Regions from separate parts of the Vibrio sp. CB1-5 genome, predicted to be linked through region 3. Evidence: predicted binding sites of a transcription regulator. Region 3 holds the regulator's gene; each other region holds the start of a gene.
What was found. Region 3 encodes CRP, which controls carbon source genes, mostly activating them, when cyclic AMP is high. Its sites were predicted from a motif close to TGTGANNNNNNTCACA; they were not measured.
Positions count from the first base shown of each region.

Region 1 (7,448 bases), on a different contig from region 3:
AAGATTTGTGATTATCCCTACAAGCTAGATATCGATATGGGGCGACGAGTAGTAGGTCATCGGCGCGCTTTTGCAGCGACCACCGACGTGAATACGTTAAAAGATCACTATCTGCCTATGCTTCAAGAGGATTGGTATCAAGTTTTGATGGCCACCAGCGCCATTCCTACTTTGTTTGAAGGCACTGTCGCTCACCAAGGAAATGAGTTTATTGATGGGGGAGTCTCGGCTTCCATCCCTGTTCAGCAAGCATGGCGACAAGAATGCCGCAGTATCATTGTTATTCGAACCGAACAATATGTCACCGAAGAACCTAAGCTGGTGGAGGACGAACCTGTCGCGACAGAATCGCCCACTTGGCTAAGAGACTCGTTAAACAACTTGCAACTGCAATGGCAAGATAAAGTCGATCAATGGTCAAATGACTGGGGATCTTTTTTTGAAAGTCGTAAGGCAAAAGCCGATACATTTAAGCAAGCCGAGCACCTAAAGCTTATCAATGGTGGCCGTTGGTTGTTTGGCGCTGGAGATATCTACCGCCTCAGTCACTTATTTGGTGAACATTTTGATTCTGGACTTGCGGACATGTTAATGGTGCACTACCAGACGTATTCGCTGACCAGCGAGTTTTTAAAGACCCCGCCGGATGACTGTTTCATTTGGCAAATAGCACCCGATCAGCCATTAAAGACCTCGTCGTTACTTAGTGATGTCGATGATATTTTACACGACTATCAAGTCGGTTTAGAGGCCGGTTTCCGTTTTGTAGAAAGCTATAATTTTGCAAAGCAACACAAAGCACTCACCAGTAGCAATAATGATCTTTGGCAACCTCACCAAGCTAGCTAACCCCTTTGGGTATTGACAAATCCATAAGTTATTAATTGGTGCTAAATAAGTGCAATGTAACGTAACAAGCCATTAAAAATGATTGGTTAATAATTGAACAGTCATGCCGCAAACTGTGACAGACCCTACGAGCGTAACTTGATACGTGCCCCAAAGTTCCATCGATATGCGTGATATTTGTCACGGCAATCTTATAAACTGCTTCACAATTACTTCGCAAAGTAAAAAAATTAACAGGTTGTTGTTTTTTGGAGTTCAAAATGTACATGGCTCAACCCGGGCACATTGATCATATCAAGCAGATCAATGCTGGTCGTGTGTATAAACTGATAGACCAATTTGGGCCTATTTCGCGTATCGACCTATCTAAATTAAGTGCTTTAGCACCTGCCAGTATCACAAAAATTACGCGAGAACTCATTCAAGCACATCTTATCCACGAAACGGCGGTTCAAGAAGCCACCAGTAGAGGACGGCCTGCGGTTGGTCTACAGACCAACAACCAAGGTTGGCAATTTCTTTCTATGCGTTTAGGTCGTGGTTACCTATCTATTGCACTGCATGAGCTTGGTGGCGATGTTCTTATTGATACCAAAATTGAAATTCATGAGGTGGATCAAGAAGATGTGCTTGCACGTTTGTTGTTTGAGATTGAAGACTTTTTCGAAAGCTACAGCGAGCAGCTCGATCGTGTCACCAGTATCGCGCTTACGCTTCCGGGGCTAGTGAACTCTGACAAGGGCATCGTTCTGCAGATGCCGCATTACAACGTTAAGAACCTCAACGTGGCCGAAGAGATATTCAAAGTAACTGGATTGCCAGTCTTTGTGGCAAATGACACCCGAGCTTGGGCGCTGGCTGAGAACTTATTTGGTCACTCTCAGGACTGTGATAACTCAGTATTGATTTCGATTCACCATGGTCTCGGAGCAGGCATTGTATTAGACGGCCGAGTACTTCAAGGGCGTCATGGTAATATTGGTGAGCTTGGTCATATCCAGATCAACCGCCAAGGTAAAGATTGTCATTGTGGCAATACAGGATGCCTTGAGACGGTTGCGAGCTCTCAAGCGATCCGCGACGAAGTCACTCAGCGGTTGGCAAAAGGCGAAGCATCGATACTATCCGAATGCGAAGAAATATCGGTAGAAGCGATTTGTGAAGCCGCAGTAAAAGGTGATGCGCTTGCTATCAATGTCGTTGAAAAGTTAGGTGACCATCTCGGCAGTGCAATTGCGATAGTGATTAACCTGTTCAACCCTGAGAAAGTCCTAATTGGTGGTGTCATCAACCAAGCTAAAGATATCCTTTACCCCGCAATTGAACGCTGCATTGCCAAACAAAGCTTGCCGGTTTATACCGAAGACTTGCAACTGGTTGAGTCACGCTTCTACAAGCAAGCAACGATGCCCGGTGCCGCTTTGGTGAAGCAAGCACTGTATGATGGCTTGCTATTAATGAAAGTCATTGAAGGATAACGCTTTTCACACTCTTTGCTAGCGGTCATCTTTTTTCTTGTTTAGACAGTAAACTTCTTGTGCTTCCTGCCGATAACATGAGATAAGAAATCGTTATAGTTTTTGCCAAGGAAGCCTCATGTCGAGTGTATTGAGTTCTGTTGACCAGCGTACCCAGTTAGTGGGTGAGAATAGACTTGAGCTGTTGATGTTCACGCTGAACAGTCGTCAAACTTTTGCTATTAATGTTTTTAAAGTTAAGGAGGTGCTTAAACTGCCTCCTTTGACTCAGCTTCCGGGCTCGCACCCAAGTATCCGTGGTGTCGCCTCTCTTCGTGGTGAATCATTGCCGGTCATTGATCTGCGCCGTGCGATTGGTTTTCCTACTTTGCAGGAAGAAGCCGTACAAAACCTTATTATCACCGAATACAACCGTACTGTTCAGGGTTTCCTCGTTGGTGAAGTGAAGAATATCGTTAATACCGCCTGGACTGAGATCCAACCGCCACCGCGCACTGTAGGACGCTCAAATTACCTTACCGCTATCACTAAAGTTGAAGAAGCGGATGGTGTGAGCTTGGTCGAAATCATTGATGTTGAAAAAGTATTGGCTGAGATCATCGACTACGACATTGCCATTTCAGAAGAAACTTTAGATCGTGCTTTATTGCCTCACCTAGCAGGTAAGAAAATCTTGATAGTTGATGATTCATCAACAGCTCGTCATCAAGTGAAAGCGACGCTTGCTCAGCTTGGTGTGGAAATCATCGAGTGTTTTGATGGCTTGATGGCACTGAACCTGCTCAAGCAGTGGTGTGATGAGGGCATTGATGTCTGCAGCGAGCTTCTAATGATGATCACCGATGCTGAAATGCCTGAGATGGATGGCTACAAACTGACTCATGAGGTACGCACCGATCCGCGTATGAAAGATCTGTTTATCACCCTTAATACGTCACTCAGCGGTAGCTTCAATGATGCGATGGTGGAGAAAGTTGGATGTAACAGATTTATTTCTAAGTTCCAGCCTGACTTGCTGGTGGATGTCGTTCAGCAGCGTATTCGTCAAGATCTTTAAAATTTTGCACCGCAAAATAAATCACGATATACGGTAAAAGTTGTTCTATAATTAAGCTGTATTTATTGGTGTGAACTCGTAGATACGCGCAATACAATTTACTACCAGCTAAAGGTTGTTCCATCAGAATGATATGGTTAACTTCGAAGGTCTTAATGACTTTGAGTTTACTCATCTACAGGGAATGGAAGAAAAGACGTACGGAAGCGGCAGTAAAAGTGGATGTTTAATCCATGCGATTTAAAAAAAGCGGGAACGTTGGTTCCCGCTTTTGTTTTTTACTTTCAGTAAAAAGCGCTGGATCAGTGAAACTCACGAGACTGTACTTTCAGCTCACTTAACTGCTCTGTCATGTCAATAAGCCGGCCCGCAATAACATGTGTTACCTCGCCCTCACGTTCTAATATGCCTTTCACCTTGAGGATCTTTGAGGTGAGATAGGCTTGCTTTTGTGCTCTAGCAGTGGCTTGCCATACTACGACGTTAATGTTCCCAGTGTCGTCTTCTAATGTGAAGAAGGTGACTCCAGCTGCCGTTCCCGGAGACTGCTTACCAGTGACCATACCCACTACTGTGACCAGAGATTGATGTTCTTTGTTTATTAACTCTGTCATTCGGGTGAAACGGCCTAGTTTGCCCGCTTCGCCGAGCAAGGTGATAGGGTGTTTGCTCAGTGATACATTCATCGATGAAAAATCTTCAAGCATATCTTCAATGGCTGAAGGCTTGTAAGGTAACGGATCTGCTGATGGCGATGGAGCACCGTTCTGGAATAGGGGTAAGTCATCTAAGCTGTCCATCATGGCCCAGCGTGTGGCGTAGCGATCCCCCGAAATACATTGGAGAGCATTGGCTGAGGCCAGAATTTCCAATTCACGTCGATTGAGCCCGAGTTGTTTGATTTGCGTTGGGGTTCGAAAGCCCTCTGGTGGCCTATGCTGTAGAAGCTTTTGAATACTCTGCTCACTTAATCCATTGACCTGCCTAAACCCCAGATGAAGTGTTAACCCTTTGGCACTCTGTCGCAGATAGTGATGATACGTCGAGCGATTGACACAGACAGGCGCGATATCGACTCGATGTCGTTTAGCGTCTTGAATCAATTGTGAAGCGCTATAGAAGCCCATAGGAAGGCTATTCAGTAGTGAGGTGTAAAAGGCTTCAGGATAGTAATACTTCAGCCAAGCACTGCAATAGGCCAGCACTGCAAATGACGCTGAGTGACTTTCTGGAAAGCCATATTCACCAAAGCCACAGATCTGATCAAACAACCGCTCGGCAAAGTCAATTTGATAGCCGTTTTGCTGCATGCCATCGATCAACTTATGACGAAACTTGGCCAAGTTGCCGTTCTTCTTCCAAGCTGCCATTGCGCGGCGCAGCTTATCGGCCTCACCACCAGTAAACCCTGCTGCCACCATCGCCAGTTTGATGACTTGCTCTTGGAAGATTGGTACACCTAATGTGCGTGAGAGTACGGCTTTGACCTCCTCTGAGGGATAAGAGACGGGCTCTTCACCGTTGCGACGTTTAAGAAATGGATGCACCATATCGCCCTGTATAGGTCCAGGTCTGACGATGGCAATTTGAATCACGAGATCGTAATAGGTTGCTGGCTTTAGGCGTGGCAACATGCTCATTTGCGCGCGAGATTCAATCTGAAACACGCCAACAGTATCGGCACGTTGAAGCATGCCGTAGACATTGGGGTCATCTTGAAGCCGCGTAATAGCGGCGATGCTCAGCTTGCGGCCATAATGCTTCTCAACCAATTGGAAGCATTTACGAATAGCGGTGAGCATGCCTAAGGCGAGCACATCGACTTTAAGAAGCCCTAAGCTTTCTAGGTCATCTTTATCCCACTGAATGACGGTGCGCTCAGCCATCGCGGCGTTCTCTACCGGCACGAGTTCGTATAAAGGTCCGGATGCAATCACAAAGCCACCGACATGTTGAGATAAGTGTCTAGGGAAGCCTGTGATGTCGTTGACGAGCTCAATAAATTGCTGTCCTTTGAGAGAGTCTGGTTTTAGGCCAAGCTCGACCAATTGCGCCTGCCACCCTTGTGAGCGGTCGCGGCGGTTGATGTTTTTAATAAAGTAATCAAGCTGGGTTTCGCTAACGCCTAGCGCTTTGCCCACATCGCGTACCGCACTTTTAAATCGGTAAGAGATCACTGCCGCTGCAAGCGCTGCCCGCTCACGGCCATATTTTTGATAGATGTATTGAATCACTTCTTCGCGACGTTCGTGCTCAAAGTCGACATCAATATCAGGCGGCTCATTGCGCTCTTTACTGATAAAGCGCTCAAAAAGTACCGAGATCTGTCTTGGGTCGACGGAGGTAATTTCGAGGCAATAGCAGACCACTGAGTTAGCCGCAGAGCCACGACCTTGATAAAGGATCCCTTTTCGCTTCGCAAACATGACGATGTCATGAATGGTCAAAAAATAGAAAGGGTACTTAAGATCCTCAATAAGAAATAACTCTTTTTCGATTGTTTGCTCAACCTCCGCAGGCACCCCTTCAGGAAAGCGTAGTCGTTTACCGTGTTCGACCAACTCCCTTAAATAGCTCATAGGTGTCTTACCATTGGGGATCAGCTCGCTAGGGTACTCATATTGGAGCTCTTTTAACTTGAACGTACATAGGCTGGCAATGTAGATACTTTCCTCTAGCCACTCTTCACGATACAGCTTCGTCAGCTTGGCCTTAGGACGTAAGCTGCGCTCAGTATTTGCCAGTAAGTGACCACACACTTTATCGATAGACGTGTTGAGTTTAATAGCGGTTAAGGTGTGCTGCAGTGGCAAGCGTGTCGCGGTGTGCATCAATACACCACCACAAGCAGTAATAGGGCGCTGCAGTTCTACAGCCAGTGATTCACAATGAGCAAGGTATTTATGCTCATGAGAATTAAGGTGACGCTGCACACCAATCCAAAGCCTATGGGCGTGATATTGCTCAAGCCAACGTCCCCATCTGAGATCGCGTTCATCGCCACAAGGCAGCCAAATGACTAGACAGTGACGCAGCGACATCACGTCCCATTCCGAGAGTTGATACTCGCCTTTCTCACAGCGACGCCTCGCGTTAGTAATGATGCGGCACAGCTCCGCGTAAGCTTCGCGGCTTGGACATAACAATAGAAATTGACACTCACTGTTGAGCCAAAACATGCTGCCAACAATCTGCTTAACCGATAAGTCATGCTGCTTAATGGCAGTGTGAGCGCGTACCACTCCAGCAACTGAGCATTCATCGGTTATCGCGATGGCGCTGTATTGTAAAAAATCGGCCTGCAGCACCAGCTCCTCCGCATGGGAGGCGCCGGTAAGGAAGGAAAAATTGCTCTGACAAAAAAGCTCAGCGTACTTCATGGTTAACGGTCTACTGATCAACGAATTAAGGGTTAACTAAATTGTCCGTGGGTGAACCACTGTTTGTCTTCGGTGCGAAACACCCAAAGCCATTGGCCGTGTTCGCTGCGTGCTACATAGTAATCACGCTTTACCGGGTTACCATCCCACCAGCCGCTGACAATACGCTCGGGCCCAACAACAACACTGACTTTTTGCTCCAGTGGCATTGGTGAGCTAAACAGCAGGCTTGGACGCAGCTTAATAGGTAAGTGAGCATTTACCTTGGGTGATTCTGTCGCGGCAGGGGGGCTCGGTTGGGTGGCGTATTCCGGTCTTGGATCGTCGGTGAGCGTTAATGAGGTGACACTGTGTTGCCCAAGCTTGGCTTGCAGTGTGGAGATAAGCTCTAGCGCCGTTTGACGACCTTTTACCCCGCTAAACAGATCGTGTTCATGCACTTGCACTTCATCGGCACGGACTATGCTCAGAGTTAACCCACTCACCGCACCGTCCAATTGAATGCTTTCCAAAGTGAGGGCTGATAAGGCTTGCCATTTCTCTGCCAGATAATCCCCTTGGGCCGAGTGGAAGCTCACCGATTTATCACCGTGATCACGTTGATGCAGCGTCAATGACAGTTCAAATGCGACCTTATCCCTTAGCTTAAGAAACACTTCTAATTGTCGGAACAAGCGCGTTAAG
Region 1 is NZ_JBJHPB010000011.1:78,958-86,405, reverse strand. It holds gene ACJB0T_RS10350 (patatin-like phospholipase family protein) at 1-849, shown strand, start outside; gene mlc (sugar metabolism global transcriptional regulator Mlc) at 1,110-2,327, shown strand; gene ACJB0T_RS10340 (chemotaxis protein CheV) at 2,446-3,384, shown strand; gene ACJB0T_RS10335 (error-prone DNA polymerase) at 3,687-6,764, opposite strand; gene ACJB0T_RS10330 (Y-family DNA polymerase) at 6,797-7,448, opposite strand, start outside.
Region 1: a site for CRP is predicted at 1,019-1,034, ahead of mlc (sugar metabolism global transcriptional regulator Mlc). Genes of this name have one in related genera too.

Region 2 (7,448 bases), on a different contig from region 3:
GTTCACGAAGCTTTCAAACAGCAAGTGGAAACGGTCTTGATAAAAGGTAACTTGCTTGGTTGAGGCGGTTTGCAGCCAATAAGAGACATTCGGGTTATTGCCCGCTAGGTAACAAACTCCTTTGCTTGCCCCTGAAGATTGATGAGTGACCGCCCAGCGATCGCGCCACCATCCCATCAGTACCACGTCAATAAGCTCGGATGACTGTGCATCTTGCCAATGTTCATCTTGTTCTACGTACATTAGCTCCACGTTACCGTGTTGGATTTCACCCAGAAAAACAGTAAGCGCAGCAGAGCGCAACACGGGATCTTGGGGCATGTATACCGTTACGCGCTTGTTGTTTTCTCCAGATTTGCTACTTAGCGACTCTAGAATCGATAAATAGTGAGCATAAGACGTGTAGGGTGCTCTAATTAACGAGCCTACAGCAGGATAATGAAACTTGGCAAAGTTACCCAGAGGATCTTCGACGTTACTGCGCGCAAGGATGTTTTGATAGGTAATATCAATTTTTCCTTTTAAATCGGTCGCGGTGGTGTTGATCTCATGATTGGTCTCCGCACTGTAGTTTTTCGGGAGTACTTGAGTACCCGATGCGTACGCATCGTGATCTTCTAACGTATTTTCTGTATCCGCTGAGCTGTAGTTGGTATGTTGGCACAACACATAACCGGAATCGGCATCGCAGGTTGCAAACCAAAATACGCCGTTGTGGCTTTGTGGCTGTAATGGTCGATAGTGTGAGGCTAAATGAAATGTATCAGTGTGCTTTATCCAACGGCCATCAATATCCGCTAACTTACGACGGCAGCGACTGGCAATCTGATCGATATGATCGTAGAAGGTTTTTGGATTGATTTTCAGCTTTCGACAGATCTCACGCACAGAGTATCCGGTAAACAAAAGTCCAAGTAACGACTCTTGGAAGCTCAGTTTCTTATTACTGCCCGACCATTTATCAACAAAGGTGCCTTGGCAAGATTTACAGCGATAACGTTGACGATCGCCACTAAACCCAAAAGAGTGATAACGCTCTTTGTGAGTATGAACCGACAGGCCAAAGTGTTCGCATTGAGGATCTTTACACGACGGGAGCCCTTCGTGATGATGCTGCTTCAATCGAGTCAGTTCATTGAGCACTTCTCGATTGTTAAGTAGGGGGGGAAACGCGCCACACTCGCGGCATACCATCGCTGGCCGTTTGGGGTTACGGTGCTGCAGGATATAGAGGTTTGCATCACTTTGTCCAAAATTGTCACACGCCAATGTTTTACAAAAATTGAGCTGTAACCCGTCCGCGGCCATCGGCAGTTTGCCTTCTGACACGTTCACCCCCTATGGTTTGGTGACATCAAGCCATGAATATTGTTATACATGAATATTGCTATACACCAATATTGTTATAGGGCTCGATGAAGTGTTTAAATCAGTTAGAAAAAAGCCAGCTCACTTCAGGCTTGAGCTGGCTTTCTTCTTTTATAGGTTGATTGCAGTTTCTAGTGCAACGACCATCATATCGTTGAACGATTTTTGGCGATCTTCTGAGCTTAGCTTCTCACCACGGATGATGTGGTCAGATACAGTCAGTACCGTTAGAGCTTTCGCGCCAAGGTCTGCAGCAACGCCGTAGATACCCGCCGCTTCCATATCGACACCTAGAATACCAAGGTGCTTCATTTTGTCGAAGATATCGGCTTCTGGAGTGTAGAACAGGTCTGCCGAGAAGATGTTACCTACTTTAACCGGTACTTCTTTAATGCGTGCTTGCTTCACGGCTTCTTCTAGAAGACCGAAATCAGCAATCGCAGCAAAATCGTGGTCATTGAATCGAATGCGGTTCACTTTAGAGTCTGTTGACGCACCCATACCGATCACAACATCCATTAGGTTTACGTCGTCGCGTACCGCACCACAGCTACCTACGCGAATCACGTTTTTTACGCCGTAATCTTTGATAAGTTCGTGAACGTAGATACAGCAAGAAGGGATACCCATACCGTGACCCATCACTGACACTCGCTTGCCTTTATAGGTACCTGTGTAGCCAAACATGTTGCGAACGTCACACACTTTCTCTACGTCTTCTAAGAAAGTTTCTGCGATGTATTGTGCGCGAAGTGGATCGCCTGGCATTAGTACTGTCTCTGCGAAATCACCTGGTTTTGCATTGATATGAGGGGTTGCCATGGGGGTCGCTCCTAAAGTTTTAACTAATTATGTTGAACGCTATGTTCGTTGTTGATGAGGATTTTAACGCGCCCAGCAAGGGCTCTATGAGAGTTTAGTCACAAATTTGTCGGTAACGAACAGAATCTCGCTTAATGATAACTAATTTTGTTGAAAGTGGCTGGGCAATCGATTTTATCGATGATTGAAAGGCGAGGGAAATATTTGTCTTGGGAGTGAACCATTTGTCTGTGCCAATCATATAATTGTACAAAAGAAAATTTTGTATCACTTCAGAAAGTGATCTAAAACTTATACATAACCGTATTTTGTACAATGTTAGTGACAGCAAGGTGTGAGGAAAGGACGATGAGCGAGAAAATTACCGTTGGGATCAGCTCCTGCCTATTAGGCGAAAAAGTGCGTTTCGACTCTGGTCATAAGCAAAGCACGTACGTCAATAAAGAACTAAGAGACTACTTTGACTTTGTTTCCGTTTGCCCAGAAGTAGGTATGGGCTTACCTGTGCCAAGACCAACGATTCGATTGATGAGCAACGAAGAACGCATCGCACTTGTGGATACCAAAGATGAATCAAATGACCACACAGATGGCATGATACGTTTTACTCGAGAAAAAGTCGCCGAGTTGAAAGACACAGAAATGTGTGGCTACATCGTTTGTGCCAAATCTCCAAGTTGCGGAATGGAGCGTGTGAAGGTTTACACTCGTGGCCACGCTCGGACTGATGGTGTTGGGCTATATACTGAGCACCTAATGAAAAAAATGCCTTGGTTGCCGGTTGAGGAAGATGGACGACTTAACGACCCTGTATTGAAAGAGAACTTCGTAGCGCGAGTCTACAGCTTAAAGGATTTCTATGCGTCAATGGGTGGAGAGCCAACGCCAGGCAAAATCGTCGCTTTCCATTCTCGCTACAAATTGACGCTAATGGCACACGATCCGCAATCTTATAAGAGCCTTGGACGTCTAGTCGCAAATCAAGCTGACTATCAGCCGGACGAGTTTTATCAAGCCTACCGCCTAGGGTTGATGGAAGGATTGAAAAATCGCGCAAGTCGAAAAAATGTGACCAACGTGCTCATGCACATTCAAGGTTATTTCAAGCGCTCGCTCAATAAAGACGAGAAAGCGGAATTAGCCCACGTTATCGATGACTACCGCACTGGACTGTTACCGATTTTGGCGCCTTTGACGCTGCTTAAACATTACCTCAATGCTCACCCAGATGACTACTTGGCACATCAGCAATTTTTACAGCCCCATCCAGAGGAGTTGCGTTTAAGATATGGCTTATAGTAATACCATGTACGCGATCCGTGAGGTGGCGGATATTACCGGCGTTAAGCCTGTTACGCTTCGGGCTTGGCAACGACGGTACAATTTGATTCAACCACAGCGAACTGACAAAGGGCATCGTCTCTACACCGAGAAAGATGTTGAGCGTATTAACACTATTCAGAGCTGGCTCAGTAAAGGGGTCTCCATAGGTAAGGTTAAGGCGCTCATTGATTCTGACACCCTGTCTCAAACTGACATCGAAACCGAGCAGTTGGAAGAAGTGACGACGTTACTGGATGCCCTTGGTGCTTTGAGCAGTAAAAAAGTCGACATCATTATTGATACGGTGTTGAAAGAGTATCCTTTAGATGTAGTGGAGATGAAGTTTGTTGTCCCAGTTCTAAACGCAACGGACTACTTGAAACTAAGCCCTAAAGCGATACAGCAATCTCTGTTTAAAACAGCGATGATTCAAAAGCTTGCCATCATGACTAATGTAGAGCGCAAACGAAAACGCTCAACATCCTCTTTGCTGGTGAGTATGGATGTGACCGGCAATCTATTTGCCTGGCTGAATTATGCAAGGTTGTCAGAACAGGGCGTCAGCGTCACCTTCATTGATGGGGTCGAAGATGTGTCGGCGCTTCAGATGGATTTAGTGAATTTCGACTCGGTACATCTTTTCGCGGAGAAATCCTTATCTGAAAAACAGCTTGATGCAATTCGAGTACGGCGCGAGCAGAATAAAAAGGCTTGGATACTGTCTCCTGTCATTGAGCACTTAATTAGTAATAATACGGGTAAGCTGCCATGAAACTAATGCTGTTTAATCGTGATCTTAGAACCATTGATAACACAGCGCTCATCGCTGCTATTGATGGTACCACACCTGTGGTTGCCTGTTTTATTGTTACGCCGCAGCAATGGGCTGAGCATGACCTTGCTCCTATCCAAGCTGATCTGATATTTAGACGTTTGAAGGAGCTCGAGAATGAGCTGAGTGCGCTCAACATACCTCTGTTAGTTATTTGCTCAGATAATTTTGATGGGGCCAATCAGTGGCTTGTAGATCTCTGCACCAAACATAATATCGTTGATATCTACTTAAACCGAGATTACGAGTTCAATGAACGTCAGCGAGTAGAGCAACTAGAGTTGCTGGCGGCTAGAAATGGCATAAATGTGAATGCCTTTGATGATAAATGCATGTTGTTGCCAGGTAGCGTTCTCAACAAACAAGGCGGTTACTTTAAAGTTTTCACGCCATTTCGAAAGGCATGGCAAAATCAGTTTTCAAAGGCTGAAGTTGTTAAGCCATCAGCATCTGCACCATGCATTTCCGACTTCCAAGGTTTACATTCTTTAGAGGAATGTTTTACTTATCCAAGGCAAGATAGCAGTCAATACCACGTATCGACAGATTCAATATTGACCCGTTTAAGGCAGTTTTCTGACGAATCAGTACGCAATTATCACAATGAACGTGATATACCGGCGATTGATGGTACGAGTCAATTAAGCCCCTATTTAGCGATTGGCGCCCTGTCCGTTCGTCAATGCATAGCTCGCCTTTACTATGATGCTGAAGGTGAGCCTTTGTCTGAAGGGGCGCAAGTATGGCTTAGTGAGCTTATTTGGCGAGAGTTCTACCAGCATCTCATCCACTTTGAACCGAAGCTCTCGAAGCACAAAGGCTATCTAGAGTGGGAGAAGGGGCTGCGCTGGCCTGGAGAGGATGTGTGGTTTGAGCGTTGGTGTGAAGGAAAAACAGGCTATCCGATTGTAGATGCGGCGATGCAGCAGCTTAACCAGACAGGTTGGATGCACAACAGACTGCGAATGATTGTTGCGAGCTTCTTGACCAAAGACCTTAACATCGATTGGCGTCGAGGTGAGCGTTACTTTATGAGCAAACTGGTGGATGGCGACTTCGCAGCGAATAACGGTGGATGGCAGTGGTGTGCGTCGACAGGGTGCGATGGACAGCCCTATTTTCGGATTTTTAATCCCATCACCCAAGGTGAGCGATTCGATGCCCAAGGGGAATTTATTCGCACTTGGCTGCCTGAGCTTCGCGATGTGCCTAACAAATTTATCCATAAGCCATGGACGTGGCCGTACTTCGATGGTGTGGCATATCCGGCACCAATAGTTGATCACAAGACGCAAAGAGAGATAACCTTAGCTCTATACAAAGAAGCTAAGGATCAATATTGATGTTACGTAAGACCTTACTGGCAGCTTGCTTAGGATTTTCTCAGTGGTTAAGCGCAGCGACTTTTGAGCTTCCAACCGATGGTAGTAATATGGTTGGCACGCTCCAGTACCACAGCGTTGAGGCGGGAGAGACCATGTCTGACATCGCTAAGCGTTACGATGTGGGCTTTTTGTCACTAATGGCCGCCAACAAAGGCGTCGACCCATTTTTGCCATCCGAAGGCTACGTATTGACGATACCATCTCAAGCTATTCTGCCTGAGGTTGATTACGAAGGTATCGTGATCAACTTGGCTGAATTACGTCTGTATTACTTTGAGCCGGACAAAAATTTGGTGCATATTTTCCCTGTGGGTATTGGACGTATTGGTCAAGACACCCCTGAAATGACCACGACGATCAGTCAATTACGTGAAAACCCAACCTGGACACCACCGAACTCTATCCGTAAAGACTACCTAGCAAAAGGGATTGAACTCCCGGATGTTGTACCAGCAGGTCCTGAGAATCCGCTCGGTGATTACGCGATGCGCCTTGCTTACGGTACAGGTAGTTATTTGATTCACGGTACCAACAAAGACTTCGGTATTGGGCTTCGCGTGAGTGCTGGTTGTATTCGAATGGATCCTAAAGATATCGATTGGTTGTTCTATCAAGTGAAGCTTGGCACTAAAGTTCGAGTGATTGATGAACCAATCAAAATAGCATTAGAGCCGGATAGAAGCGTGTTTATTGAGGCCCATGAGCCTCTTACCCGTAGCGACGGTACCAAAAAAGCGATGGAACTCCCTCAAGAGCTAACATGGTGGCTAGAAGAGTACGGGATCCGAGACCAAATTGCTCGTGCGGCGGTATTGGCTCAAAACGGTGTGCCTATTGAGGTGGTGCCAGCGATGGATGGCCTAGAGTAACTGCATATAGAGCGATATAACTCGGTTGCTCTCTGTAAAGCAGACATAAAAAAACGCCCACGATATCGTGGGCGTTTTTCATTGTCTTAACTAGAGTCTTACTTAGTGTAAGATTGAGCGATGTTGTCGATACGCTCGTTTGCACGTTCAGCTTCTTCTTGAGCTGCCATTGCATTCTTGTTGCCTGCTTGTACTTCGTTTTTAAGCGCTTGAACGTCTGCACTTAGCTGGCTAACTTGGTTGCTTAGGTCATCCATTTTTGCTGTTGTTGCTTCATCTGGACCAGACGCACAACCTGCAAGTAGTAAAACTGACGATGCTGCAGCTGCAATTAAAACTTTCTTCATTATAAGCTCCTTCAGGATTAGTATTTAGAACAGCCCTGCAACGTGAATGTTCGCATAAAGGCTATTTCTGAGTTTAGTGCCTAATTTTAAGAACGCAAATTATTTAAAAGTCAGAAAAACCAAAAAATTACGCCATTTTGGGGTTAATCTTCCTTTGTCTTAATTATGAGATTAACCTCAGTAGAATTAATGTGATCTGTGTCACGTGGTTGGAAGTGTCCCATGATAAGTCCCTGTAACAGCTGATTTTATTTATTTAAGGTCAAGAAATGAGCAAATTGGATTCAGACTTCTCCTACAATGTGTTTATAGCACCTGTTTTTCACCTCGATTGTTCGCTGGTGGCAAGGAGAATTATCGGGTATCATGCGCGCTCATTTTTAGCCTGCAACCGTCTGAGGAGAACTTGCATTGCAATTTAAAGAACTTGGCCTAGATAACCGACTATTGAAGAACTTAAGTCACTATGACTTTAAAAAAGCGACCGACATCCAGAAGCAAG
Region 2 is NZ_JBJHPB010000006.1:71,956-79,403, reverse strand. It holds gene ACJB0T_RS06375 (transposase) at 1-1,329, opposite strand, end outside; gene deoD (purine-nucleoside phosphorylase) at 1,480-2,190, opposite strand; gene ACJB0T_RS06365 (YbgA family protein) at 2,539-3,489, shown strand; gene ACJB0T_RS06360 (MerR family transcriptional regulator) at 3,479-4,285, shown strand; gene phrB (deoxyribodipyrimidine photo-lyase) at 4,282-5,688, shown strand; gene ACJB0T_RS06350 (L,D-transpeptidase family protein) at 5,688-6,599, shown strand; gene ACJB0T_RS06345 (Lpp/OprI family alanine-zipper lipoprotein) at 6,698-6,946, opposite strand; gene ACJB0T_RS06340 (DEAD/DEAH box helicase) at 7,358-7,448, shown strand, end outside.
Region 2: a site for CRP is predicted at 2,278-2,293, ahead of deoD (purine-nucleoside phosphorylase). Genes of this name have one in related genera too.

Region 3 (7,448 bases):
CCTGGCGACTGAGTGAGTTCGTTAGTAGAGCGGCAGAGCAAGGAGTTATCGTCAAATCGGGCGAGCTATTTGCTCCTCCTGGTGGCTCGGTAGCACCTGCGGTGCGCCTGTCACTGAGCTCGCCACAAACGATCGAGCAGCTACAATTAGGCGTAGATACTCTAAAAGCACTATTGCAATCCAATCCCGTCAGTGAATTTACGTTATGAGCAGCACACACTTTATCGCCGCCAAAGGGCTCGCTAATCCACACATCCAGACGCTGATCCCACGCTTTGTGCGCCGCAAAGCGCTATTCGAGCCAATATGGGAAACCCTGGACACCCCAGATGGGGACTTTGTCGAGCTCGCGTGGAGTGAAGACCCATATGGTCAAAGTGCCCGAGGCAAACCTGTGTTCATTCTGTTCCATGGTTTAGAGGGCTGCTTTCACAGCCCTTATGCTAACGGGCTGATGCACGCCTTTGCCAAGCAAGGCTGGCTGTCGGTCATGATGCATTTTCGCGGCTGTGGACCAAACCCAAATCGACTGGCCAGAGCTTACCATTCTGGTGAAATTGGTGACGCTAGACAGTTCATTGAGCTTTTGGATCATCGTTACCCAAATAGTAAAAAGGTTGCCGTAGGCATTTCCCTTGGCGGCAATATGCTGACCAATTATCTCGCTCACTACGGCGATGATACTAAGCTCGATGGCGCAACTGTTATCTCTGCGCCGCTCGACCTGGCAGCGTGTGCTAGACGTATTGAGCAAGGCTTCTCTAAGGTCTATCGCTCTTACCTGCTCAGTTCAATGAAAAAGAACGCGCTCAACAAGCTTCACCTGCTAAGCGAGGTACTTGGACTGACCGAAGAGCGCATTAAGAACATGAAAAAGCTGTACGAGTTCGATGATTTAATCACTGCTCCGCTACATGGATTTAAAAATGCTGATGACTACTATCAGCGCTGCTCAGGGCTGCCTCGCCTACGAGAGATCACGGTACCGACCCGATTTATTCATGCTAAGGATGACCCCTTTATGACACACGAGGTCATTCCAACCTTTAGCCTGCCAAGCCATATCAATTACCAACTGCTTGACCGAGGTGGTCACGTGGGGTTCATGACGGGGAGTTTGCGACGCCCGCGCTTTTGGTTAGAAGAGAGCCTACCAAGCTACTACCGGCACTTTATTGACTAGCCAAAAACAGCGATAGCTCCCTTTGTGAATCAGCAGTGGTATAATCCTGCGGTCATAGAATTGAGAGGTATTTATGATCATCCCATGGCAACAAATTGACGCAGATACGCTGGATAACCTTATTAAAGAGTTCGTACTGCGCGAAGGCACCGACTATGGTGAGTCGGAGGTGTCGCTAGACGACAAGGTTCGCCATGTTCGCAGCCAACTCGAAAGCGGTGAAGCCGTTATCGTTTTCTCTGAACTGCACGAAACCGTCGACATTAAATCGCGTCGCTCGCTGTAATTTTTCGGTAGCCGCACAAGCAGCTGCTATATTGAAAGGCTATTGAACTGAAATTAGCCTACAAGGTCTAACTCCTTATGTGAGTTAGCAAATTTATAACGACAATTACAAATACACAGGAAGTGTTATGTCAGCAAAACACCCGATCATTGCTGTAACGGGCTCCTCTGGAGCTGGAACCACCACAACGTCAGAAGCATTTCGCAAGATGTTCAACATGATGAGCGTCAAGCCTGCATTTATTGAAGGTGATAGCTTTCACCGTTTTACTCGCCCAGAGATGGATATCGAGATCCGCAAGGCCAAAGAGCAAGGTAAACACATCAGCTACTTTGGCCCTCAAGCGAATGATTTCCCTGCCCTTGAAGAGTTTTTTCGCAACTATGGGCAAAATGGTACTGGCCAGTTCCGCCGCTACCTGCACACCTTCGATGAGGCTGTGCCTTATAACCAAATGCCAGGCACCTTCACTCCATGGCAAGACCTGCCAGAGAATAGCGATGTGCTGTTTTACGAAGGCCTGCACGGCGGAGTCGTCGACGGTGATGTCAATGCTGCTCAGCACGTTGACCTGCTTATCGGCATGGTGCCGATTGTTAACCTCGAGTGGATCCAAAAGTTCGTACGAGACACTCGCGATCGCGGTCACTCTAGAGAAGCGGTCACTGACTCAATTGTTCGCTCGATGGACGACTACTTAAGCTATATTACACCGCAATTTTCGCGCACTCACATTAACTTCCAGCGCGTCCCAACCGTGGACACCTCAAACCCGCTTAATGCTAAGGGCATTCCGAGTTTGGATGAGAGTTTTGTCGTGATTCGCCTGCGTGGGATCAAGAATGTCGACTTCCCGTACCTACTAGCCATGATTGATGGTTCATTCATGTCGCGTCACAACACTATTGTCGTGCCGGGCGGTAAGATGAGTTTTGCGATGGAGTTAATCGTCAGACCGATACTTCAGCAACTTATAGAAACCGGGAAAATAGGTTAGGAATTGTGAGCTAAATCAGCCTGTTTTTTTGTATCGTGATCATGTGCACAGTTTTGTATAGATAATTACGCTTTTGACACGATTAAAATCAAGAAAAGCAGCGTAAAAAAGGATACTATTTCTAGGAAACAGAAGATCGCTTGCGCCATCTTCAAAGTGCTTTTATGCTAGTAGGTCTTAACCAATGGGCTTGCTAACAAATATGGAAAGCAGCAAGCATACCCTGCAGAGGAAGTAAGATATATGGTTCTAGGTAAACCTCAAACCGACCCAACGCTAGAGTGGTTCCTTTCACACTGCCACATTCACAAGTACCCATCAAAGAGCACGCTTATTCACGCGGGCGAGAAAGCAGAAACGCTTTACTACATCGTCAAAGGCTCTGTAGCGGTACTGATTAAAGATGAAGAAGGCAAAGAGATGATCTTGTCTTACCTAAACCAGGGTGACTTCATCGGTGAACTTGGCTTGTTCGAAGAAGACCAAGAGCGTACGGCATGGGTACGAGCAAAATCACCTTGTGAAGTTGCGGAGATCTCATTCAAGAAGTTCCGTCAGCTTATCCAAGTTAACCCAGACATTCTAATGCGCTTATCTGCTCAGATGGCAAGTCGTCTACAAGTGACTAGCCAAAAAGTAGGTGACCTAGCGTTCCTAGACGTAACGGGTCGTATTGCACAGACGCTACTAAACCTAGCGAAACAACCTGATGCAATGACTCACCCAGACGGCATGCAAATCAAGATCACTCGTCAAGAGATTGGCCAAATCGTTGGTTGTTCTCGTGAGACAGTAGGTCGTATTCTTAAGATGCTAGAAGAGCAGAACCTAATTTCTGCCCACGGTAAGACTATCGTTGTTTACGGTACCCGTTAATAGCGCTTAGCAAGATTTAAAAAGCCACCTTCAGGTGGCTTTTTTGTTTTTGGGGCTTTTTATTTTTGGGCTTTTTTTGGGGGAACTATTGATGCGTACTCTCAAAGATTTTGTCCGCGGATGCGGCAACAAAGCCTTGGTAGTAACGGCCATCCGCCAGCTGGTATCGCTTGGCAAACTCATAGAATCCACCTGGTATCACCTGATCACCATCAGCAAATGCCACGGACACTTTATCTGCCATGGTCGAAGATTGCTCCAAAAGAACCTCTGGTGAGCCTTTTACCTCTCCGCCAGATTCATTAATCGCAAACCCAGCATCACGAAGATGCTGATTGACCTCAACCACTTCACCAAAGCGATCAAGCTGATTCACACTCACTGTAAAGTGATTCGCGCCATAACCATGAGCGGCAAGCCATGAAGCGTATTCGCTTTCTTGCGCCAGCGTTTGAAAATCTTGATAGCTCAGATCCCACAACCGGCCACCATATAAGAACTCAGCAGAGGAAAGCTTAGCGCTGTCCACCTGCGCCACTAGCTTAGCCACGACATCTTGTAGCGATTGAGAGCACTCTTCCACTCGCAATTCGCTGATAAACACCTTGGGAAGCAAAGCATTGCGGTGTTCTAGGTGTATCGCAGTCAGCTTTTTGGCTTCAAAGTCGTAATGACCACTCACCTCGTAACCAAGATCTAGAAACGGCTTAGCTAACGTATCGATACCTAATGGCGCGACATTAAAAGTTCGCAGTGCAATGTGGTCATTGATGAGCGACTCATCTTCTCTCAGCAAGTCATGAACCTTGTGAGCTGAGGGACATAAGCGAGTAATGTAGTCTTGCCACAAATGGCCAAATAACGCGTCAACAGTCATAACCCGCTCCTTATAATTCGATACCAGGGCTCAAAGTTGCTGGAAGAACGGTGTTATCGCCTTCCATTGATGCCATAGGATAAGCACAGTAATCCGCTGCGTAAAACGCACTTGGGCGAAGGTTGCCAGAAGCTCCTGGACCACCAAACGGCGCATCGCCGCTCGCGCCTGTGAGCTGACGGTTACGGTTTACAATGCCTGCTCGGATGTGGTCTGTGAAATATTGCCACTCCTCATCACGCTCAGAGATAAGACCTGCCGACAGACCAAATCGAGTGTCGTTTGCCAGCTCAACCGCTTGCTCCAGGGTCTCGTAGCGCACCAGTTGCAGTAGCGGCCCAAAGTACTCTTCATCAGGCAGCTCAGCGATATCTGTCGCATCTAGTAGTGCTGGCGTCACAAACGCCGCATTCAAGCGTTTTGCTTCGACTAAGCTCTTACCACCTAGCTTCACTAGCTCAGCTTGCGCTGCAATAATATGATCAGCGGCCTGCTCTGAAATCTGCGGTCCCATAAATGGCGCAGGCTCTGCAAACGGCTCATCAATGCGGATCTTATTAATGGCTGACACTAGGCTTTCTACTAGTTGATCACCTTTTTCACCAAATGGTACATAAAGGCGTCGTGCGCAGGTACAACGCTGTCCGGCACTGATGTAGGCCGATTGCAAAATGGTGTATACCGCTGCATCCACATCACCAAACGCTTCACTGACAACAAGTGGGTTGTTACCGCCCATCTCAAGCGCCAGCATCTTGCCAGGTTGACCTGCAAATTGACGATGAAGGATATGGCCTGTGTTGGCACTACCGGTAAACAACACGCCATCAATGCCTTTCGAATCAGCAAGAGCGATACCAGTCTCTTTACCACCTTGAACGAGGTTAATGACACCGGCAGGCAGTCCCACCTCTTCCCAAATCTTCATCGCGATTTCACCAACTAGCGGGGTTTGCTCTGAAGGCTTAAAGACTACCGTGTTCCCTGCCAATAAGGACGGTACAATATGACCATTCGGTAAGTGACCAGGGAAGTTATAAGGGCCAAAGACTGCCATAACACCAAGAGGCCTGTGACGGAGGACAATTTGGTTGCCAGCAGCTTCGCGTTGGCTCTCACCTGTGCGTTGGTGGTAGGCACGAATCGAAATGGCAATCTTACCGGCCATCGCGCCCGCTTCAGTGCGGGTCTCCCATAACGGCTTGCCGGTTTCTTTGGCAATCGCAATGGCAATCTCTTCACTACGTTCTTTAACCTTGTCGGCAAACGCCAGCACAATGGCTTCACGTTCCGCGAACGGTCTTTTTTTCCACTCAACAAACGCTTTACGAGCAGAAGATACCGCCAGCTCGACTTGCTCAGGCGTCGCTGATTGGCCTTCCCAGATAATATTATTGTCGTAGGGTGACAGTGACTGAAATGCGTCACCGAGACCCGCTACCCAGTTGCCCGAGATCCATTGAGTTTGTTGAGACATAGTGAAGTTCCTTTGGTCTTTTAAATGTGGCCGCTGTAAGCGGCCATCTTATTGCTTGTAGAGGCGAGCAACGTCGCTTATTGAGCCAGCATGCGAACCATGTCGCCATCAGCAACATTCAGTGCATCCGCCGCCTCAGGAGACAGCAATACGGCTCCAGACTCAGCGTCAAACGCCGCTTTCGCCGCCGTCGCACGGAAGTGCTCAAAAGAAGTGTTAGCAATCAGGTAATCTTGTGAACTGGTGTGCTCAGAGACAGACACTTTAGCGCGGAATGAATCACGCACCGCTTGAATATTACGAAGATCGCATTCAACCGTTGGACCTGCATCGAAAATGTCGACATAGTTACGACAAGTAAACCCTTCTTTCTCGAGAAGCTTTAATGCTGGACGTGTGTTTTCATGCACTTGACCGATCACCGCTTGCGCCTCTTTACTCAGCAAATTGATGTAAATAGGTAGCTTTGGCATTAGGTCGGCAATAAAGCCTTTCTTACCAATACCTGTTAGATAATCTGCCATCGTGAAATCGATCGAGAAGAAGTGTTCTTGTAACCACTGCCAAAACGGTGAGTTACCCTCTGCATCCGACACGCCGCGCATTTCTGCAAAGATGGTTTTTGAAAAGCGCTCAGGGTGCTCTGCCATCATCAAGAAGCGACACTTCGACATTAGGCGACCATTGAGGCCACCACGAAACTCTGGACGCAAAAACAAGGTACAGATTTCACTACAGCCAGTGTAGTTGTTGCCAAAGGTCAAAAGCTTCACCACATTGTTGACGTTCAGCTTCGGCGATGAGTGCACCACGGTACTAATGTGATAAGAGTAGAAAGGAACATCCCAACCAATCGCACCTTCAATACCCGTTGTCCCTGCCACTTCGCCTGTTTCGGTGTCAAAGCCAACCATCAGATAACCTTCGTCGGTAGGCGCTGTGACATCATGCTTAGCAAAGCTGTATTCAGAGTGAGTAATTCGGTTTGTCAGTAGCTCTTCATTAACGGGAAGAGAAGTAAAACCGTGGCCTGATTCTACCGCGCAAGTGTGCAGCGCATCGTAGTCAGACATAGAGATAGGACGAACAACAAGCATCAATAATCCCTCCTGACGCAAACCCTCTCGGAACATCCAAATCCGAGAGAGTATCTAAAAGCCGACTTATCGGCTGTCTGCTTAAACTAGCGTGCTAATGGCTTTGTCTAGTTTAGCTAATCCTTCTTCAACTTCTTGCTGAGTGATGACCAGTGAAGGCGTAAAGCGTACAACGTTGGCACCAGCAACGAGCACCATTAAGCCTTGTTGCCCTGCGGCAACCAATACATCACGAGCTCGGCCTTGCCACTCTTCATTGAGCGCAGCACCAAGTAGCAAGCCTTTGCCGCGAATTTCACTGAATAGGCCGTATTTCGCGTTGATCTTCTCAAGACCTTCACGGAACCAAGCTTCACGTTCCGCAACGCCTTCAAGTACGTCTTGACGAGACACCACATCAACAACCGCTTCTGCTACCGCACACGCGAGTGGGTTACCACCATAAGTCGAGCCGTGGGTTCCCACCTTCATATGAGCGGCCAGTTTTTCTGTGGTTAGCATGGCGCCGATAGGGAAACCGCCGCCCAGAGATTTAGCCGTGCTCAGAATATCAGGCGTAATACCAAGACCTTGGTAAGCGTAGAAGTTACCGGTACGTCCGTTACCTGTTTGCACTTCATCAAAGATAAGCAGCGCATTGTACTTATCACAAAGC
Region 3 is NZ_JBJHPB010000031.1:9,229-16,676, forward strand. It holds gene ACJB0T_RS18410 (aminotransferase-like domain-containing protein) at 1-209, shown strand, start outside; gene ACJB0T_RS18415 (hydrolase) at 206-1,183, shown strand; gene ACJB0T_RS18420 (YheU family protein) at 1,257-1,469, shown strand; gene ACJB0T_RS18425 (phosphoribulokinase) at 1,597-2,466, shown strand; gene crp (cAMP-activated global transcriptional regulator CRP) at 2,710-3,342, shown strand; gene ACJB0T_RS18435 (DUF1338 domain-containing protein) at 3,428-4,219, opposite strand; gene astD (succinylglutamate-semialdehyde dehydrogenase) at 4,230-5,696, opposite strand; gene astA (arginine N-succinyltransferase) at 5,774-6,793, opposite strand; gene ACJB0T_RS18450 (aspartate aminotransferase family protein) at 6,875-7,448, opposite strand, start outside.

Region 4 (7,448 bases), on a different contig from region 3:
TTACCCAGGTTTCTAGATCTTCTAGTGACTTAATTTTAGGGTTAATGCGGAACTCTGGTGCGGCTAAAGGCTCACGTTTAAGTTGAACATCACGCATCAACTCAAGCTGATCTTCATAAATATGCGCATTCACAATCTTGTGGTAGGCCTGACCCGGCTTTTTACCCGTGATTTGCGCCATGATGGCCAAGAACACGTAAACCTGAACCATATTGAAGTTAAGCCCAAGCGGCACGTCACACGAGCGCTGAGTACTGTTTAGGTATAAAGTGTCGCCGAGCAATGAAAAGTGATGACTGTACATACAAGGACGTAGGCACCCCATATGGAACTCGCCCGGGTTATAGAAGTTAAGAATTTCACCACGGTCGTCAACACCCTTAGAAAGATCATCAACAATCTTACGCAGTTGGTCGATATGGCCGCCATCCGGCTTCGCCCAAGCTCGGCCTTGAACACCATAGACGCGTCCCATATCGTCTTCGCCTTTACGATATGAGTTGTTCAACCACGCCTCATTGAGGTTAGCGTTGGCATCCCACGTTTTAGTGCCCAACTTGCGAAAATCTTCAGCATTGTCATAGCCACGAATGTAACCAAGTAGCTCAGCGACGGCTGCTTTCCAAAAGCTCTTGCGAGTAGTGACCAATGGAAAGGCATTGCCAGCAACATCATAAGTGAGATCGGCATTAACCACGGTTAAACAACGTTTACCAGTGCGCTCGTTCTCAACCCAAACACCCTCATCAACGATTCGCTGACATAAGTCTAAATACTGCTTCACGACAATTCCTATTACTTCGATACTTTTGGAGCGGTTGCACCGTTGACTTTATATGCCCATGCGACCATCAAACCGCCAATGATCACCATTGGCAATGAGAGGATTTGACCCATTGAGATAAATCCACCAAACAAACCAAGATGCGCATCCGGTTCACGCACGTACTCTACCATAAATCTAAAGGTTCCATAACCAAGCAAGAACAGCCCAGAGACTGAGCCTTCTGGGCGAGGTTTGCGAATAAACCAGTTCAAAATTAGGAATAACACCACACCTTCCAACGCAAACTCATACAATTGAGATGGGTGGCGTGGCAGCGGGCCGCCGTTCGGGAAGATGATCGCCCATGGCACATCCGTCACGCGTCCCCAAAGCTCACTGTTCATGAAGTTACCAAGACGTCCCATGCCTAAGCCAAACGGCACCAGCGGCGCGATAAAGTCTGCCACATTAAAGAAGGTACGGCCGTTTTTACGTGCGTACCAGAACATCGCCGTGATAACACCCAGCAAACCACCATGGAACGACATGCCGCCAGTCCATACTTTAAATAGGTACAACGGATCTTGTAGCAGCTCTTCAAAACCGTAAAACAATACGTAGCCGACACGACCACCGATAACTACCCCAAGAAAGCCGGCAAACAGAAGGTCCGACACTTGCTCTCGAGTCCAACCTGAACCTGCCTTATCAGCTCGGCGATTTGCAAGCCACAAAGCGAAAGCAAAACCGATCAAGTACATCAAACCGTACCAACGGACAGACAGCGGACCTAACTCAAACAGAACAGGGTCAATATTTGGAAACTGGATATATCCCTGAGACATAAAACGCTCACTTAAAGTTATTAAATAATGGGGCTAAAACATCATAGAAAATGCGACGAACAATAGAAAGACTGCAAAAATCTTTTTAAGTTTCGGTGTTGGCATTGTCGTCGCCAACTTGGCACCAAATCGCGTCGTCACCATTGAAGTAGCGGCAATCGCAAACAAAGCAGGTAGGTAAACATAACCGATACTAAACTCAGGCAACCCTTCAACCTTTGCACCATGAAACACGAAGCCTAACATGCCTGCCAGTGCAATCACACAGCCACAAACGGAAGAAGAACCTACCGCGCGGCGCATTTCAACGCCATGTTTACTCAAAAATGGCACCGACATTGAGCCGCCACCGATGCCCGCAAGACTCGAAACCATGCCAATTCCCGCCCCGCAACATGTGGTGATAAAAGGAGATGGCAGACTCCGTACTGATTGAGATTTGATCGATAAGAACATTTGAATCGCTAACATCAAAACGATAAAAGCAAACACCTTTGGTAGGTAGTGCGATGGAATCCACTCTGCGATGTAAGAGCCAGTGAATCCGCCGATGACCACGCCCGGCATAAGCCACTTAATCACAAACAAATCAACATTACCTAGCTTAAGGTGATTTATCGCCGATGAGCCTGAGGTAATAATGATCGAAGCAAGAGAGGTCGCCAGCGCGATATGCATGACAAGCTCACTACCAATACCAAACTTAGGCAACAAAAACGCCAGCGCCGGTACAACAATCAGACCACCGCCAATCCCTAGCAAGCCCGACATAGTTCCTACCACGGCACCAAGCAGTAGCAACAGCAATATCAATTCGTAATTCACAACAAGACCAAAATATAAGAGTTAAAATTTACCTGCACGGATAAAGCCTGCAAGACCTTTGGCCTCAAAGAAATCGCGCATTTGATTGTAGATGGTTTTTCCGTAAGGTTGCATCATCGCTTTGTCAGCAAGTTGCTTAAGCTCATCGAGTGAACTCTGCGCAAGCAAGTACTTCACTTTTGCCACATTAGAGGTGTTCATACTCAAGGTATCGTAACCTAAGCCAACGAGTAGAAGCGCGCCAATAGGGTCACCTGCCAACTCGCCACAGATACACACAGGTAAGTCATAGGCTTGGCAAGTCACAAAAATGTGTTTCATCGCCGCAAGCACCGAGGGATGCAACGTTTCGTAGATATCGGCCACTTGCGCATTATTGCGATCAACCGCCAATAAATATTGGGTTAAGTCATTGGTGCCCACCGAAACAAAATCGACTCGCTCTGCCATGAACGGCAAAATATACAGCATCGATGGAACTTCAATCATCACACCAATTTGTGGTTTTTTCACTTCTGGATGCGCATCATGTACTTCTTGATAGGCTTGTTCAATCAAGGTGGCCGCATCATCAAACTCCTGCACCGAGGAGACCATAGGCAGCAAAATGCTCAGATTATCAATGCCAATGCTGGCGCGCAGCATCGCCCGAAGCTGAATCAAAAAGATATCGGGATGATCGAGGGTAAAACGGATCCCACGCCAACCCAAAAATGGATTGTCCTCATCAATAGGCAGATACGGCAACGCTTTGTCGCCACCAATATCCAATGTGCGCATGACGACTCGCTTATTTGGGTAAGCGCTCATCACAGAGCGATATTGATGAAGCTGCTCCTCTTCCGATGGAAACTGCTGCTGCAGTAAGAACAAGATTTCGGTACGGTACAAGCCGACACCATCAACATTTTTGTTGATAGAGATACTGGTATCAGCACTAAGCCCCGCATTGAGCATCACTTGAATACGCTGACCATCTTTAGTTGCCGCATGGAGATTAGCCGTTGACTCCACCATTTGTGACAGTTCCGACTCTTCACTGACCAGCTCGCGGTATTCCAATAGCAGCTCTTGGCTTGGGTCTGGGAATATTTCCCCGCTATAGCCATCGACAATACCGAGCTTACCACTAAGCAGTTCGGGGTTGGTATTGACGCCCATGACCGCCGGAATACCCATAGCTCTAGATAAAATTGCCGCGTGCGAGTTCGCTGCCCCCTCGAGTGACACGACCGCGAGTAACTGCTCTTTAGGAATAGACGCTAAAATTGAAGCGGTCAGCTCTCGGACCACTAAGATCACAGGCTCGTTAAACTCGTGAATGGGGAACTCAGTGTCGTGAAGGAAGAACAGTAATCGCTGCCCCAGCTCTTTAATATCTTGCGCTCGCTCACGCATATACAAGTCAGACATTTTCGCGAAGCGGTTGGCGTAACTCTCCACCACTTGTCGTAATGCCCAATCCGCTCTGTCCCCTTTTTGGATCTGAGCCTTAAGGTCATTTCTCAACATGGGGTCGTTGAGCAAGTGAGTAAACAGATCAAATATCGCCAGCGCATCTTTGTTGAGCTCTAAATCGAGCTTTTTACGCATGCGTTTAAAGTCCGCTAGCGCATGTTCAATCGCAACTGAGAGGATCTCTTGCTCACGTGCTACATCGAGCGTAGATGCAGGGAATACGTCACTTAAATCTGGCTGAGTGTTATCCCACCAAATAGGGCCAATCGCAACGCCAGTAGAAGCGCCAATACCTTTAATAACAGTTGCTGCTTTGTCATCAAAAAAACCGTGCCCTTGCGCAATAGCGTGGGCAATCAGCACTGCAACCTGCGCTGACAGCGTGACCAAAAAAGACTCCTCCATTTCACTAAACTGACGGGAGCTTTTTTGCTGCACAACTAACACACCGAGCACTTGCTTACGATGAATGATGGGCGTGCCAAGAAAAGAATGGTAAACACCTTCCCCAAGCTCAGGGAAAAACTTAAATGCGGAGTGTTTGGCGGCTTCCGCCAAGTTGATAGGCTCTGCGGTGCGCTTAACTAAGCCAACCAAACCTTCATTGAAGCCAATATGGATCGTATCACCTTGGAAGATAAGCCCTTGGGTCGCCATGAGTTCAAGGCGCTGCTTATCGTCGTTGGCAAGATAAATGGTGCAGCATTCCGTGTTCATCGCTGAACATGTTTGCTGCACTAACATCTCGAGGGCTGCATGCACGTCTTCTACTTTCGAGACGTGCTCAACTATATCCCTTAGTTGCGATAGCATACTTACCCTCTTCGATGCTTTCTTTTGCCTTTAAACTTTCGTTCTTTAAACGGCATCGCGAGCGACGCAAACTCTTTCATCGCACGGCGGTAGACATCACGCTTGAACGAAACCACTTGTCTAACTGGGTACCAGTAACTTACCCAACGCCAACCATCAAACTCAGGGGTATTACCGCGCTGCATATTGATTTTGGACTCATCACAGTCCAAACGCAGTAAAAACCATTTCTGTTTTTGCCCAATACAGACCGGTTTCGAATCCCAGCGCACCAAGCGCTTGGGTAACTTATATCTTAACCAGTGACGACTGACCGCAACGACTTTAACATCGTTCTTAGTCAATCCCACTTCTTCATACAGTTCTCGATACATGGCTTCTTCAGGGGATTCGCCTTCGTCAATACCGCCCTGAGGGAACTGCCATGAGTGTTGTCCGTATCGTTTAGCCCAGAAGACCTGACCATGGTTGTTACAGATTACAATACCAACATTCAGTCGGTAACCATCGCCATCTATCACTGGCCAACCTCAATTAAATTTTCATTACCTTGATTTTTCCACATATCCCCAACTTGAGCAAACTTATGGATGTGTAAATTTGAACAATTACCACTTCTTTGTCACGCACTGGATAAGATTCAAACAAGACCTTAGTTATCAACACTGCAATGAGACATAGGCCACATTTATTCACCTTTTCTGTGAATAACTGTGTGCAGAATCGTTGATCTCTCGAAAAAACATCGAAAAAAAACAACCTAATAATTCAAACCATTAAATCAATAAAATTAAAACCCAATAAAAAACAACAACTTAAGAGAGTTAGACGTAAGGTATATCCACCATTCTAGTAACTAAATCTCATCCCAACTCAGATCGGTCAAAGATCAACCACAGCAATGTTTATCCACATCAAGAAAGCCAAATTTCATACAAACCCCGATATTTCAAGCAGTTTGTCGATTAAAATACACTGATCATTTATCCATGCATCTAATTTTAGTCGCAATTTAGACCTCGACCTGTGGATAAGTTTTGAATAGATCAAGTTTCCAGCAAAGTGATCCTTTTTTGTACAAGGCATTTCTGCAGAGCGTGAGTTCGTTCTCATGGTAAACTATCTGAGGTTAGACAAAACAGCGACATTAAGAACTCATGAACACTTCCCCAAAAACTGAATCCGAACTGTTAGAGCGCGCTCGTCAAATCGCCGGTGTGAGCTTTGGTGAGCTTGCCAAACAAGCCAATATGCGCGTGCCTGACAATCTCAAACGTGATAAAGGTTGGGTTGGACAATTGTTAGAATGGCACCTTGGTGCAACAGCGGGTAGCAAACCTGTACAAGATTTTCCAGAGATCGGTGTCGAGCTAAAAAGCATCCCCATTGGTTACAACGGTAAACCATTAGAATCAACCTTTGTTTGCGTCGCTCCCTTAACAGGGATCACTGGACTCACTTGGGAAACCAGTCATATTCGAAACAAACTATCTAGAGTCCTGTGGCTACCCGTAGAGGGTGAGCGCGAAATACCAGTAGCAGAAAGGCGCGTTGGCTCCCCGCTTATCTGGAGCCCGTCAAAGCAAGAAGAAACACAACTAAAAAACGACTGGGAAGAACTGATGGATTTAATTGCGCTGGGAGACGTTAACCAAATTACGGCCAGAAGTGGTGAAGTACTGCAGATAAGGCCAAAGGCCGCCAACAGTCGAGCAAAGACGGAAGCATATGGGGCGACTGGCCAGCCAATCAAAACCCTGCCCCGAGGTTTCTACCTAAGAGCAAGTTTCACCGGATATATTCTAGAAACCTACTTTGCTTGATACTCAGTGTAAGTTGAGCTCAATATCGCAATATCGATTCATCTCAGCACTCCCACATTCATCGTAGGCGTTGTGAAGCCGTAAATACGCTTTTTCAACACCAAGGCTTGTGAGTGCCTCCTTCACAGAGTCTAACGACTCAAAGTGAATAGTTTCGTCATCTTGTTTAATAGGTTCGAGTTTGTGCTTGTATTCCACTGCAAGTAAATAGTGTGAAATATCAGCACAACCGATCACAAACACCTTAGGTGGCTTATAACTCTCTTTATGATGTCCGTGTAACCAACGATCGAGCTGATGTTTTTGCATAGTCCACCTCCTTTGCTTTTGTGGATAATGCGTGACTTATCACTATCAGTTTAGCCAAAGCGCAGCCAGTTGCGCATTAAATGAGCAGATCTTTTATAAAAACGGGGTATAGTGGAATCAAATAACAACAAGCAAGGATGGCTCAATGAAATACCACTCGCTCCCCCACTCTTCGCTCGAAGTCAGTAAAATTTGTTTGGGAACCATGACATTCGGTGAGCAAAACACCAAGCAAGAAGCGTTTGAACAACTCGATTATGCCGTTGAGCGTGGGATCAATTTCATCGATACCGCTGAGATGTATCCCGTCCCTCCAAAACAGAAAACTCAGGGGATAACTGAATCTTATATCGGAGACTGGTTATCGCATTCCGATAAAAGACAAAAAGTCGTTCTGGCAACTAAGGTCGCTGGCCCGCGCAACGTCCCATACATTCGCGATAACATAAGCCTAGATCGACGCAATATTCATCAAGCGCTTGATGACAGCCTAACTCGATTAAAGACTGACTATATCGATCTTTATCAGCTTCATTGGCCTCAGCGTCAAACTAACTGTTTCGGTCAACTCAATTATCCTTACCCTGACGCGAATGAAGAAGTCACCTT
Region 4 is NZ_JBJHPB010000002.1:254,966-262,413, reverse strand. It holds gene ACJB0T_RS02675 (thymidylate synthase) at 1-784, opposite strand, end outside; gene lgt (prolipoprotein diacylglyceryl transferase) at 796-1,611, opposite strand; gene ACJB0T_RS02665 (sulfite exporter TauE/SafE family protein) at 1,645-2,436, opposite strand; gene ptsP (phosphoenolpyruvate--protein phosphotransferase) at 2,458-4,707, opposite strand; gene rppH (RNA pyrophosphohydrolase) at 4,710-5,228, opposite strand; gene mutH (DNA mismatch repair endonuclease MutH) at 5,865-6,530, shown strand; gene ACJB0T_RS02645 (DUF6482 family protein) at 6,534-6,839, opposite strand; gene ACJB0T_RS02640 (NADP(H)-dependent aldo-keto reductase) at 6,985-7,448, shown strand, end outside.
Region 4: a site for CRP is predicted at 5,379-5,394, ahead of rppH (RNA pyrophosphohydrolase). Genes of this name have one in related genera too.